Regions from separate parts of the Burkholderia sp. IDO3 genome, predicted to be linked through region 3. Evidence: predicted binding sites of a transcription regulator. Region 3 holds the regulator's gene; each other region holds the start of a gene.
The links. Region 3 encodes HrcA, which represses chaperone genes, less so after heat shock. Its sites were predicted from a motif close to TTAGCACTCNNNNNNNNNGAGTGCTAA; they were not measured.
Positions count from the first base shown of each region.

Region 1: rpoH (RNA polymerase sigma factor RpoH) is a predicted target of HrcA. The motif match lies at 1,741-1,767, and genes of this name have one in related genera.
Region 2: DCN14_RS18525 (co-chaperone GroES) is a predicted target of HrcA. The motif match lies at 2,016-2,042, and genes of this name have one in related genera.
Region 4: groES (co-chaperone GroES) is a predicted target of HrcA. The motif match lies at 2,038-2,064, and genes of this name have one in related genera.

Region 1 covers NZ_CP028963.1:3,191,831-3,195,366, reverse strand. The annotation lists gene DCN14_RS29680 (cytochrome ubiquinol oxidase subunit I) at 1-143, opposite strand, end outside; gene cydP (cytochrome oxidase putative small subunit CydP) at 133-417, opposite strand; gene rpoH (RNA polymerase sigma factor RpoH) at 743-1,678, opposite strand; gene DCN14_RS29660 (acyloxyacyl hydrolase) at 2,040-2,609, shown strand; gene DCN14_RS29655 (nuclear transport factor 2 family protein) at 2,656-3,039, shown strand; gene leuA (2-isopropylmalate synthase) at 3,183-3,536, opposite strand, start outside.
Region 2 covers NZ_CP028963.1:872,707-876,242, forward strand. The annotation lists gene DCN14_RS18520 (carbohydrate porin) at 1-1,392, opposite strand, end outside; gene DCN14_RS18525 (co-chaperone GroES) at 2,116-2,409, shown strand; gene groL (chaperonin GroEL) at 2,456-3,536, shown strand, end outside.
Region 3 covers NZ_CP028963.1:729,391-732,926, forward strand. The annotation lists gene recN (DNA repair protein RecN) at 1-342, opposite strand, end outside; gene DCN14_RS17885 (NAD kinase) at 362-1,264, opposite strand; gene hrcA (heat-inducible transcriptional repressor HrcA) at 1,395-2,417, shown strand; gene hemH (ferrochelatase) at 2,556-3,536, shown strand, end outside.
Region 4 covers NZ_CP028962.1:544,123-547,658, reverse strand. The annotation lists gene DCN14_RS02675 (LysR substrate-binding domain-containing protein) at 1-752, opposite strand, end outside; gene DCN14_RS02670 (NAD(P)-dependent alcohol dehydrogenase) at 880-1,899, shown strand; gene groES (co-chaperone GroES) at 2,097-2,387, shown strand; gene groL (chaperonin GroEL) at 2,400-3,536, shown strand, end outside.

The DNA of each region.
Region 1 (3,536 bases), 1.1 Mb from region 3:
TGTTTGCCGGTCATCACGTAGACGGCTTCCATGATGACGAGCAGCCAGGACAGGCCGAGCGTCAGCGGCACGAACAGGAAGTGGTAGAGCGCCGTGATGCCGAACTGCAGACGCGACAGATCGACGACTTCGCTACTTATCATGGTGGTCTCCCTCGGTAGAGGCGGGTGCCGGCACCGAAAGCAGTCTCTCGGCGACGACGGCAGGTGGCAGCGACATGTGCTCGGCCTGCGGATGATTGAAGAACGCGTATTTGAGCGACATCAGGAGGATCATCTTGACGATCAGCACCAGCGTGATGTCGCGCACGAGCGTGGGCCCGCGGGCCCACGCGGCGATGCGGGCGCGCCAGCCGATCGCACCGGCGGCCGGTGGGGGAGGCGGCGCAGGCTCTTTATTGATCGAGATCAAGGCGATAATCCTGAATCGATTTACGTCGGTTTTGGGGCGACTTTACGTCGGATTTATGGCGGCGGTGGAGCTGTTATTAATCCTTTTGCGCCGACATGCCGATTTTAAAATGCCGGCTTTCCGATGCCGAGTGCTGCGCTGCGGCAGACCGTCGCTAATTGCGGGTAAAAACTTGAGTTAGATCAAGGTTATGCGGAAGGGGGCGCAAGCCGCCCAATACCCGATCAATAAGGTCGATTAATAAGCGCGGCGGCCGGCGGACAAACAGGCGAAAAAAAACCGCTGCCGGTGGGGCAGCGGTTTTGGGTGAAGCGCTCTGAATCGCCGGGCTTTACGCGTATTCGGCGAGTGCGGTGCGCATCTTTTTCATTGCGCTCGCTTCGATCTGGCGGATGCGTTCCGCGGATACGCCGAATTCGGCGGCGAGATCGTGCAGCGTCGAGCCGCCCGAGCCGTCGTCGTCGACGTTCAGCCAGCGTGCCTCGATGATCCTGCGGCTGCGCGCGTCGAGCGCGTCGAGCGCCTGCGAGATGCCGTCCGTCTGCAGCATGTCGCGCTGACGCGCGGCCAGCACGGCGGTCGGCTCGTTGTGCGAATCGGCCAGATAGGCGATCGGCGCGTACGACTCCTCGCCGTCCTCGACTTGCCCTTCGAGCGCGATGTCGCCGCCCGACAGGCGCGTTTCCATCTCGGTCACGTCTTCGCGCTTGACGTTGAGCTCCTGCGCGAGGCCGTCGATTTCCTCGGGCGTCATCGCCTGCATGCTCTTCTTGTGGCTGCGCAGGTTGAAGAACAGCTTGCGCTGCGCCTTCGTCGTCGCGACCTTCACCATCCGCCAGTTGCGCAGGATGTACTCGTGGATCTCGGCCTTGATCCAGTGGATCGCGTACGACACCAGGCGCACGTTTTGCGCCGGGTCGAAGCGCTTCACGGCCTTCATCAGGCCGATGTTGCCTTCCTGGATCAGGTCGCCGTGCGGCAGCCCGTAGCCGAGATAGTTACGGGCGATCGACACGACGAGCCGCAGGTGCGACAGCACCAGGCGGCGCGCCGAGTCGAGGTTGTTGTTGTCGCGGAATTCGGTTGCGTACTGGCGTTCTTCCTCGGCGGTCAGCAGCGGGATGCGGTTGACGGCCTGGATATACGCGTCGATGTTGCCAAGCTGGCCCGACAACATCGATTGAGTTGCGAGCGCCAGCGAGCCTGCCGATTCGGCCTTGGCCGGCGTCGGGCTCAGGGTATTCGGAAGGGTCAAAGCGTGGCTCACTAAAAAACTCCTTTGGAATCAGGGACAAACCCCTGGTCTCGGATGAGACTCCGGGGCCAATCTTAGCACTCCCGCAATCCGAGTGCTAATTCCTTAGAGCGCACGTGGGCATCGGAGTTCCCGGTTTTTCTATCGGGTTAGTCGAATCGATAGTCTAAAGTGCGACCCGGATGAAGCGGCGAAGTTCCGTAAGCCGTTGTTTTCGATGGGAATCAGTAGACGATTTCGATTTTTGTAGTTTTAGAAGCAAACCATTTCGCTTCGTGATGCCGATCCGGAAAGTCCTTTACCATACCATTCAGTTCGCTCGAGTCCGGCCGCTGCGGCAGGCTCCATTCAACCCAAAAAGTTGGAGTGTCAGATGAACAATAAAAAGAATCGCCGGCCCCGCAGCCGGCTTGCGCTGCATGCGATGCTCGCTGCGTCATTGCTTGGCGGATCGACGGCAGCATTCGCGGATCGGTGGGGGATCCAGGCGGGCGGCGGGTTTTCCGACCGTCACGGGATCGACAAGGGCGATCTCGGCGTGGTTTGGGATCCGGGCTGGAACTGGTGGGAAATCGGCGGCTGGCATTTCGCGTTCGCGGTCGAGGGGCACGTGGGCTACTGGCACACGGGCGGCAACGTCCACAGCAGCATCGGCGAATTCGGCGTGACGCCGATGTTCCGTTTCATCAAGAGCGCAGGGGACATTCGGCCGTACATCGAGGCCGGCGGCGGCATCCGGCTGCTGACGCATCCGACGATCTCGAACAATTTCTCGGTGTCGACCGCGTTCCAGTTCGCGCCGACCGCAGGGGTGGGCGTGCAGTTCGGCCAACGGCAACAGTATCAGGTCGGCTACCGTTTCGAACATGTGTCTAACGCGGGTATCAAAGAGCCGAATCCTGGTATAAATTTCCACCAGTTCTACGTGCAGTACAACTTCTGATCCGTACTACGCCCGCATGGCGGGCGCGTTGCCGAGGAGTCAGGCGATGGCGAAGGTGGTCGATGCGATCCGCGCGCTCGAGCGCGATCGGTTCCGGGCGATGGTGGACGGGGACGGCGAAGCGCTCGCTGCGCAATTGTCGGACAAGGTGTTCTTCGTGCACACCAACGGCAAGCGCGAAACCAAGCAGCAGTTCATCGACGCCATCGTCGCCGGCCGCCGCCGCTATCGCCAGATCGAAATCCAGTCGCAGGATCTGCTGCCGGTCGGCGACGCAACCTGCGTCGTCACGGGGCGCGCGTTGATCGAGATGGAAACGAACAACGGCGGGCTCGTGTTCCCGATCGCCTACACCGCCGTCCACACCCACGAGCAGGGCCACTGGCGCCTGCTGGCGTGGCAGGCGACGCGGTGTGCGACCGAGACGTGAGCGCGGGTAGCGCCCGTTTTCATGTCCCGACCGAAGCGGCCTTCTGGGCCGCTTTTTGCTGGCCCGTGCGGCGCGGATCGCGCGGCGCACGGGCGGTCACACACCGCTCGCTGACGTTCAAACCTTGAAGCGAAGCCCGGCAGTCAGGCTGCCGCGCGGCGGTCGGCGCATTGCCACGCCGAGCGGTTGATCGCGCTCGCGACCGCGTCGAGCGCGGCGCTTGCCGCATCGGCGTGCAGCCCGACGCCATGCCGCAGCGGCGCATCACCGACCCGGCAGCCGACCGATACCGCGATCCGTCCGTCCGTCGCGCGTGCGTGCTCGCACGACGCGACGTCGATCGTCACGCCGGCCGCCGCTGCGAACGCCGCGGCCGCGCGCTGCGCGGCGTCCTCGGCCGTCGCGTCGGCCGGCGGCGCGCCCGCGATCTCGTGGTTCTGCCAGCGTGCGCCGTTGCCGTGGCGCGCGGCCGGGCCATCCGTCTCGAAGAATTCGCG
Region 2 (3,536 bases), 140 kb from region 3:
GAACGTGTTGCGCAGCGGCTGGGTCGCATCGTTCGGGTTCTGGCCGGCGCCGGCATTGAACGTGTACTGCGCATCGGCCTGGATCACCCACCACGGGTTCACCTGATACTGGTAGGTGGCCTCGATGGCCGTTTCGCGGGTGCGCACGCCATACGGGCCGGCCGCGGCCATCTGTGCGGCCTGGTCGAGATCCGTCACGTGGCTGCCGACCTGGATGTATGTGACGGCGAGGCCGACGCTGTCGTTGTCGCGGCCGTCGAACGGCCCTTTCAGCACGATGCCCGCGTTGGCCGAGAAGCTCACGAGGTTGCGGTCGCCCGGCGCGCCCATCACGCGTGCGAACACGCCGAGGCTCTTCGCGCCGGTCGGGTCCGGGCGCCAGATCATCTGGTCGGCCACCGCGTAGAAGCTGTAGTCGCCGTGATGCTGCTGCGCGATGCCGTTCGATGCGGTGCTCGCGAGCGACAGCCCGTCGGTGCCGACGTTCTGATCGGCGAAGCGGCCGTTGTGATACCAGACGCCGATCTTGTAGGTGCCCGGCAGCCCGTTCGACTGGCCGGTGTCCATCTCGCCGTCGGCCGGCTGGTTCAGCGCGTACTGCAGCTCGCCGATATAGAGCGTGCCGTTGTGCAGGTTGAAGTTCGTGCCGCTCAGGTTGTTCGGGTTGTTGCCGAGCGGATCGCCGTCGAACACGCCCGCGAGTGCGGTGAGCTTCGGCGTGATCTGGCCGCGCACGCGCACGCCCAGGCCCGCGAGCGGATACGCGGGGCCGCCGTTCGGCAGATCGTACGACGGCAGCGCGGGCCAGCCGAACATCGTGTTGACGAACGTGTTCGCGTACGTGCTGACCATGAATTCCTGGTCGAGGCTCTGCTGACCGATCTTCACGTCGACGCGCTTGTCGAGGAACGACTGCTGGTACCACAGCTCCCAGAGGCGCGTCGTGTCCTGCGCCTCGATGCCGCTCGCGGTGTTGAGCGTGCCGAGGTTGCGCGCGCTCAGGTTGGTGCCGTGGATCTGCAGCGCGCTGACGTTGAAGGTGCCGCCGGGCAGGCCGATCGCCTTCTGCGTGTCGACCGTCAACGTGGCCGTCGTGAGCCCGTCGTACGCGCCGCCGCGATTCAGGCCGCCGCGCAGGTTCGCGAGGTATTCGCTGGTTTCGGTGATCTGCAGCGTCGCGCCGTACTTGCCGAGCCACGGGCGGATGCCGCCCATGTCGCCGAGCAGGTTCTGGCGGGTCCAGATGCCGGTCCACATGTTGGTCGGCTGGGCCTGGATCGAGAGGTCGGCTTCGGGCGCTTCGGGCTGCGCATCGACCGGCGTGTCCGCATAGGCGCCGGCGCAGGCGAACGTCGCTCCGGCGACGAGAACCGCGCAGGCGGCGGGGCGCATCCGGGCGCGGAGGCGGTCTCCATGGCGCGACGCAAAGGTCATATCGAATCCCTGGCTCTAATTAGTGTGGAGTCCTGCTTGTCGGTCGCTGTCCGGACGCTCGGCACCTGTCGGTCGGAGCACGAAAACGAACGCAACGCGGCGCATCGTAGGAGTGTCAAATGAGAAAGTCAATGTAAACGAGAATGATTCTCATCTAAATTACTGAATGTAATGGGAGGCCTTACGGATGGGGCTTCGCGCGTGTTTAGCAACGCGCTAAACCGTAAATATCGGCGTAATGCAATTGATTGGTTCGATGCGGGCCGATGTCGCGGCGAGGAGGGGGCGCGACGGGCCGGCGGCGGGCGCGAGCGAGGGCGTTGCAGTGGACGGAATCGGCGTCCGTGCAGGCTTTGCGACGCGATGTCGCCGGACGCAGGAACTCCGTGCTTACCCGGTGTCCAAACGGGGCTGAACGACTTTCGGGGCGAGCCGCGCGCGCCGATCAGGCCGGTTCGGGTTTCCCATGTTTTTGTTTTAAAAGGGGTTTTCGTTGTGGTTGCGTGCTTTTCCGCCTGCTTTGCCGCGCCGAAAATTCGTTCGGCCTCCCTTCTTGAATTTGTCAAAACCCGTCCATATAATTAGCACTCGCTGCACGAGAGTGCTAACAATTCTCTGCCGGGCGATCCGCCGGGCAGATTCCCTAAGCGTTCTTCAATCTCAGTCAAGAGAGGAGTGAATATGAACCTTCGTCCTTTGCACGATCGCGTGATCGTCAAGCGCCTGGATCAGGAAACCAAGACCGCCTCGGGCATCGTGATCCCCGAAGCTGCTGCTGAAAAGCCGGATCAAGGCGAGATCCTCGCGGTCGGCCCGGGCAAGCGCGACGACAAGGGCGCACCGATCGCGCTCGACGTGAAGGTCGGCGATCGCGTCCTGTTCGGCAAGTACGCTGGTCAGACCGTGAAGGTCGACGGCCAGGAGCTGCTGGTCATGCGCGAAGAAGACATCATGGCCGTGGTCAACGCGAAGTAAGCGTCCACTGACGGTACATATTCCCAAGAATTCAAGGAGTTAGAAGATGGCAGCTAAAGACGTCGTATTCGGCGATTCCGCCCGTTCGAAGATGGTCGAAGGCGTGAACATTCTCGCCAACGCAGTCAAGGTCACGCTGGGTCCGAAGGGCCGCAACGTCGTGCTCGAGCGCAGCTTCGGCGGCCCGACGGTCACCAAGGACGGTGTGTCGGTCGCGAAGGAAATCGAGCTGAAGGACAAGCTCCAGAACATGGGCGCGCAAATGGTCAAGGAAGTGGCTTCCAAGACCAGCGACAACGCAGGCGACGGCACGACGACGGCAACCGTCCTCGCGCAATCGATCGTTCGCGAAGGCATGAAGTACGTCGCATCGGGCATGAACCCGATGGACCTGAAGCGCGGCATCGACAAGGCAGTCGCAGCGGCTGTCGAAGAGCTGAAGAAGATCAGCAAGCCGTGCACGACCAACAAGGAAATCGCACAGGTCGGCTCGATCTCGGCGAACAGCGACTCGTCGATCGGCGATCGCATCGCTGAAGCGATGGACAAGGTCGGCAAGGAAGGCGTGATCACCGTCGAAGACGGCAAGTCGCTCGCCGACGAACTCGACGTCGTCGAAGGCATGCAGTTCGACCGCGGCTACCTGTCGCCGTACTTCATCAACAACCCGGACAAGCAAGTCGCCGTCCTCGACAACCCGTTCGTGCTGCTGCACGACAAGAAGGTGTCGAACATCCGTGATCTGCTGCCGGTGCTCGAGCAAGTCGCGAAGGCTGGCCGTCCGCTGCTGATCATCGCCGAAGACGTCGAAGGCGAAGCGCTCGCAACGCTGGTCGTCAACAACATCCGCGGCATCCTGAAGACCGTTGCGGTCAAGGCGCCGGGCTTCGGCGATCGCCGCAAGGCCATGCTGGAAGACATCGCGATCCTGACCGGCGGTCAAGTCGTCGCGGAAGAAACCGGCCTGACGCTCGAGAAGGCAACGCTGGCAGAACTGGGCCAGGCGAAGCGCATCGAAGTGGGCAAGGAAAACACGACGATCATCGACGGCGCAGGCGAAGCCGTGAACATCGAAGCGCGCGTCAAGCAAGTTCGCACGCAAATCGAAGAAGCGACGTCGGACTACG
Region 3 (3,536 bases):
CTGCGCGAGCGTCGCGCTGGTGCCGTTGATGAACGCGCGCGAGCGGCCGTTCGCGTCGATCACGCGGCGCAGCATCACGGTGTCGTCGGCGTCGAATGCATGTTCGTCGAGCCAGCGCGCGACACGGTCGTGCGGCGTGAATTCGGCGGTGATGTCGGCGCGGCCGCAGCCGGCGCGCACGACGCTCGCGTCGGCGCGTTCGCCGAGTGCGAGCGCAAGGGCGTCGATCAGGATCGATTTGCCGGCGCCGGTTTCGCCGGAAAAGACGGTAAAGCCGCTGTCGAATTCGAGATCGAGCGCGGCGACGATGACGAAGTCGCGAATCGAGAGGTGGCGGAGCATGGTGTCGGGCGTGGGTGCGTCAGGACGCCTTGTCGTCTTCGTTCGATGCGTGTTCGTTCCAGTGCAGCTTCTTGCGCAGCGTCGCGTAGTAGCTGTAGCCGATCGGGTGCAGGAACGGCACCGTGTGCTTCGAGCGGCGCACTTCGATCGTGTCGTTCAGTTCGAGCGCGGTAAACGACTGCATGTCGAAGTTCACGTTGACGTCGCGGCCGCCGACGATCTGGATCGCGATCTTCGAATCGTCGGGCAGCACGATCGGCCGGTTCGACAGCGCGTGCGGCGCGATCGGCACGAGCACGATGCCCTGGAGTTGCGGATGCAGGATCGGGCCGGCCGACGACAGCGCGTAGGCGGTCGAGCCGGTCGGCGTCGCGACGATCAGGCCGTCCGAGCGCTGGTTGTACATGTACCGGCCGTCGACCGACGCGCGCAGCTCGACCATCCCGGAGAAGCCGCTGCGGTTCACGACGACGTCGTTGAACGCGATCGCATGGTAGATCGGTTCGCCGTCGCGCATGATCCGCGCTTCGAGCAGCGAGCGTTCCTCGCGCTCGAACTTGCCCGACAGGATCACCGGAACGAGCGCCTGCATGTCGGCAGCCGCGATGTCCGTGATGAAGCCGAGCCGCCCGTGGTTGATCCCGATCAACGGCGTCTTGTACGGCGCGAGCTGGCGGCCGATGCCGAGCATCGTGCCGTCGCCGCCCAGCACGACCGCCACGTCGGCGCGCGCCCCGATTTCGGCCGGGGTGAGCGCCGGATAGCCGGTGATGCCGATTTCGCGCGCGGTTTCGCCTTCGAAGACGACCTCGAAGCCCAGCTTCGCGATGCAGCCAGCCAGCGTGGCGAGCGGCTCGGCGATGCCGGGCGTGTTGCTGCGGCCGACGAGCGCGACAGTGTTGAACTGATTACCGGTTTTCATGCCGGCATTACACCATAGCTCGTTGACGAAAAGAACCGGCTGTGCGCCGGCGGGGCCGGATCGGCCAGCCCGCCCGACGCAGGCCGCGGCCACTCGCCGTGGTCGCGCGGTTGCGCTAAAATTTTCCACCATGCTAGATCCTCGCGCACGAACCCTCCTGAAAACCCTGATCGAACGGTATATCGCCGACGGTCAGCCGGTCGGCTCGCGTACGTTGTCCCGTTACTCCGGGCTCGAGCTGAGCCCGGCAACGATCCGCAACGTGATGTCCGACCTGGAGGAGCTCGGCCTCGTGTCGAGCCCGCACACGTCGGCCGGCCGCGTGCCGACGCCACGCGGCTACCGGCTGTTCGTCGACACGATGCTGACGGTCGAGGCGCCGATCGACGCCGAGGCCGTGGCGCGCCAGGTGCAGAACACGCTGCAGGCCGGCGAGCCGCAGCAGCGGGTGGTGGCGGCCGCGGCGAGCGTGCTGTCGAACCTGTCGCAGTTCGCGGGTGTCGTGCTGACACCGCGCCGCAGCCACGTGTTCAAGCAGATCGAGTTCATGCGCCTGTCGGACAAGCGCATCCTGCTGATCATCGTCACCCCCGAGGGCGACGTGCAGAACCGGATGCTCGCGACGCCGCGCGATTATTCGCCGTCGCAGCTCACCGAGGCGTCGAATTACATCAACGCGCACTTTGCCGGCCTGTCGTTCGACGAGGTGCGCCGCCGCCTGCGCGACGAGATCGACCAGTTGCGCGGCGACATGACCACGCTGATGCATGCGGCCGTGACGGCCAGCACCGAGGTGCCCGACACCGAGGACACCGTGCTCATTTCCGGCGAGCGCAACCTGCTCGAAGTGGCGGACCTGTCGTCCGACATGGCGCGGCTGCGCAAGCTGTTCGACGTTTTCGACCAAAAGACGGGCCTCCTGCAACTGCTCGACGTGTCGAGCCACGCCCAGGGCGTGCAGATTTTCATCGGCGGCGAATCGACGCTCGTGCCGATCGAGGAAATGAGCGTCGTCACCGCGCCTTACGAGGTGAACGGCCAGATCGTCGGCACGCTCGGCGTGATCGGGCCGACCCGCATGGCGTACAACCGCGTGATCCCGATCGTCGACATCACCGCGCGCCTGCTGTCGCTCACGCTGAGCCAGCAGTAACCGGCGCCGATACCGTTCCGCAATCGTGCCGCGGCGCCGTGCGCGCCGCCAGTCGGCCGAACGGCCAGCCGACCGGAGCGAGGCGGCCCGCTATAATTGAGGGCCGTTCGACTGCGTGCCCCGAGCACGTTCCTGCCCATGCGTTTCGATCTTGAGCCGCCTTCGAGTACCGCGGCCGCCCATCGCATCGGCGTGCTGCTGATCAACCTCGGCACGCCCGACGCCCCGACGCCGCGCGCGGTGCGGCGCTATCTGGCCGAATTCCTGTCGGATCCGCGTGTCGTCGAAATCCCGCAGGCCGTCTGGCAGGTGCTGCTGCGCACGCTGATCCTGCCGCTGCGCGGGCGCGCGTCCGCGAAGAAATACGCGGCCGTCTGGATGCCCGAAGGCTCGCCGCTGCGCGTGTACACCGAGCGCCAGGCCGAAGGCGTGCGGCACCTGCTCGCATCGAACGGCTATCAGGTGAAGCTCGACTACGCGATGCGCTACGGCAGCCCGAACATTGCGCACGCGCTCGCGCAGTTCAAGCGGGCGGGCGTCGAGCGCGTGCTGCTGATGCCGATGTATCCGCAATACTCCGCGTCCACCACCGCGACGGCGTTCGATGCCGCGTTCGCGGCGCTCGCGCGGATGCGCAACCAGCCGGAAGTGCGCACGGTGCGGCATTACGCCGACCATCCGGCCTATATCCACGCGCTGGCCGAGCAGGTGCGCCAGTATTGGGCGCAGCACGGCCGGCCCGATTTCGCGGCCGGCGACAAGCTCGTGCTGAGCTTTCACGGCGTGCCGAAGCGCACGCTCGACCTCGGCGATCCCTATCACGACCAGTGCCAGCAGACGGGCGCGCTGCTGATGGCCGCGCTCGGACTGTCGACGCTCGAATGCCGCGTAACCTTCCAGTCGCGCTTCGGCAAGGCCGAATGGCTGCAGCCGTACACGGCGCCGACGCTGCGCGAGCTTGGCGAGGCCGGCGTGCGGCGGGTCGATGTGTTCTGTCCCGGTTTCACGGCCGATTGCCTGGAGACGATCGAGGAGATCGGAATGGAAGTGCGCGACGAGTTCATCGCGGGCGGCGGCCAGGCGTTTCACCGGATTCCGTGCCTGAACGGCGCGCCCGCG
Region 4 (3,536 bases), on a different replicon from region 3:
ATATACGGCGCCATCAACCAGCACGGCAGCCACGCGAGGCCCGCGCCGGCTGCCGCCGCGTCGGCGATCGCCTGCAAGTCGTCGAACCGCAGGCGGCCGGCCGGACGATGGTCGTGCACCGCGCCGTCCGCGCCGATGATCCGCCACGGCGTCGGCTGCCCGCCGCGCGAATACGCGATGCCGACATGCGACGCGAGTGCGTCGAGCCCCGACGGCCGGCCATGACGATCGAGATACGCGCGCGATGCGCAGATGCCCATGCGCTGTACGCCGAGCTTTCGGCCGACCAGCGCGCTGGTGTCGGCCAGCGCGCCGATCCGCACTGCGACGTCGAAGCCGTCGTTGACGAGATCGGCGACGCGATCGCTGAACGACACGTCGACTTCAAGCCGCGGATAACGCTCGACGAGACGCCGCACGACGGGCGCCACGCATTGCCGGCCGAACAGCACGGGCACGCTGATCCGCACGCGCCCGGTCGGCTCGCGCCGGCCCGCGTCGAGCGCGGCCTCCGTCTCGCCGAGTTCGGCCAGCAGCCGCCGGCACTGCTCGTAATAGACGAGCCCTTCGTCGGTCAGGCCGAGCCGGCGCGTCGTGCGCTGCAGGAGCCGCGCGCCGAGACGCTGTTCGAGTCGCGCGATGATCTTCGCGACGGCCGAACGCGTCATGCCGAGGCGCAGCGCCGCCGCCGCGAAGCTGCCCGACTCCACGACGTCGACAAATTCGGCGACGCCTCTCAACCGCTCGTCCATGGAATTCCGCTCCGGTGAGGTGACAGGTTTGTGTCCACACTGGCGACAATCGTTGGCCGAATTCTCGCCAATGCGTCCCCTCGCGCAACACTATGATAGTCCGGTCTATCTCGAAAAAGGAGTCGACATGCATGCATGGCAAGTCAAACCGGGCGACGGCGTTGCCGGGCTCCGGCGCATCGACGCGACGCTTCGTCCGGTCGGCCCGACCGACGTCGTCGTGAAGATCCACGCGGCCGCGCTGAACTATCGCGACCTGATGTTCGCGCGCGGCGACTATCTCGGCATCGGCACCGATGCGCTGATACCGGTCGCCGACGGCGCCGGGGAAGTCGTCGAAACCGGCCGCGACGTGACGCGGTTCAAACCGGGCGATCGCGTGATCAACACCTATTTCCCGCACTGGATCGACGGGCCGCCCACGCAGCAGAAAGTCTCGGGGTCGCCCGGCTCGCATTTCGACGGCGTGCTCGCCGAACGCTTCGTCTCCGACGAAACCGCGCTGGTCGCGATTCCCGCGCATCTCGACTACGAAGAAGCCGCGACGCTGTCGTGCGCGGGCATCACCGCGTGGAATGCGCTGTTCGTCGACGGCGGCCTGGGACCGGGCGCAACCGTCGTGCTGCTCGGCACGGGCGGCGTATCGATCGTTGCGCTGCAGCTCGCCCATGCGGCCGGACTGCGCACGATCGTGACCTCGTCTAGCGATGCAAAGCTCGAACGCGCCCGCGCACTGGGTGCGGACGCAACGATCAACTATCGCGCAGCTCCCGAATGGCAACATGAAGTGCTGCGGCTCACCGGCGGCGCGGGCGCGGATCTCGTCGTCGAAGTCGGCGGACGCGATACGCTGCCGCGCTCGATCGCCGCGACGAAGATCGGCGGCATCGTGTCGATCATCGGCGGCCTCAGCAGCTTCGGCGGCCCGGCGCTCGATCTGCTGTCGCTGATCGGCGGCGTCCGGCAACTGCACGGCTTCATGGTCGGCAGCCGCGCGATGCTCGACGACGTCGTGCGGCTGGTCGACGCGCAGCGGATCAAGCCGGTGGTCGATCGCGTGTTCGGCTTCGACGAAGCGCCGCAGGCCTACGCGTACCTGCAGTCGGGGCAGCATTTCGGGAAAGTCGTGATTCGCGTCGCCTCGTAACGAAAGAAGGCGGCTCGGGCCGCCTTCTCTCCCTCCGCCGTTCAACCGCCCCGCCTCGTTCCCCCGTCCATAGCGCATTCGCGCAAATGCTTTTCCGAATCCGTTATTGGATCGCGCCGCCGCGCGTTTTTATACTCGTCAGCACTCTCTGATGAAGAGTGCCAACCAATTTCGACGCAACAGAACAGGACGGAAAGATGAGCCTACGCCCCTTGCACGACCGGGTCATCGTGAAACGACTCGACCAGGAAACCACCACCGCCTCGGGCATCGTGATCCCCGACAGCGCCGCTGAAAAACCCGACCAGGGCGAAGTGATCGCCGTCGGCCCCGGCCGCAAGGACGCGGACGGCCAGCGCATCGTGCCCGACCTGCAGGTCGGCGAACGCGTGCTGTTCGGCAAGTACGCGGGTCAGGCCGTCAAGGTCGACGGCACCGAATTCCTGGTGCTGCGCGAAGAAGACATCGTCGCGGTCGTCAATCAATAACGGAGTGCAATCATGGCAGCGAAGGAAATCATTTTCAGCGACGTCGCCCGTGCGAAGCTGACCGAAGGCGTCAACATTCTCGCGAACGCGGTGAAGGTCACGCTCGGGCCGAAGGGCCGCAACGTCGTGCTCGAACGCAGCTTCGGCGCCCCCGTCGTCACGAAGGACGGCGTGTCGGTCGCGAAGGAAATCGAACTCGCGGACAAGTTGCAGAACATCGGCGCGCAACTCGTGAAGGAAGTCGCGTCGCGCACCAGCGATGCCGCCGGCGACGGCACGACGACGGCCACCGTGCTTGCGCAGGCGATCGTGCGCGAAGGCCAGAAATACGTCGCGGCCGGGCTCAATCCGCTCGACCTGAAGCGCGGGATCGACAAGGCGGTTGCAGCGGCCGTCGACGCGCTGAAAAAGATCAGCAAGCCGACCACCACCAGCAAGGAAATCGCGCAGGTCGCGACGATCTCCGCGAACGGCGAGGAATCGATCGGCCAGCGCATCGCCGAAGCGATCGACCGCGTCGGCAAGGAAGGCGTGATCACCGTCGAGGACGGCAAATCGCTCGCCGACGAACTCGACGTCGTCGAAGGATTGCAGTTCGATCGCGGCTATCTGTCGCCGTACTTCATCAACAATCCCGACAAGCAGATCGCCGAGCTCGAGAACCCGTACATCCTGCTGCACGACAAGAAGGTCTCGAACATCCGCGACCTGCTGCCGGTGCTCGAACAGGTCGCGAAGTCGGGCCGTCCGCTGCTGATCATCGCGGAAGACGTCGAAGGCGAAGCGCTCGCGACGCTGGTCGTGAACAACATTCGCGGCATCCTGAAGACGGTCGCGGTCAAGGCGCCGGGCTTCGGCGATCGCCGCAAGGCGCTGCTCGAGGACATCGCGATCCTGACCGGCGGGCAAGTCGTCGCCGAGGAAACGGGCCTCACGCTCGAGAAGGCGACGCTCGCCGAACTCGGCCAGGCGAAGCGCATCGAAGTGGGCAAGGAAAACACGACGGTGATCGACGGCGCGGGCGACGCGAAGAACATCGAGGCGCGCGTGAAGCAGATTCGCGTGCAGATCGAAGAGGCGACGTCCGACTACGACCGCGAAAAGCTGCAGGAACGCGTCGCGAAACTCGCGGGCGGCGTCGCGGTCATC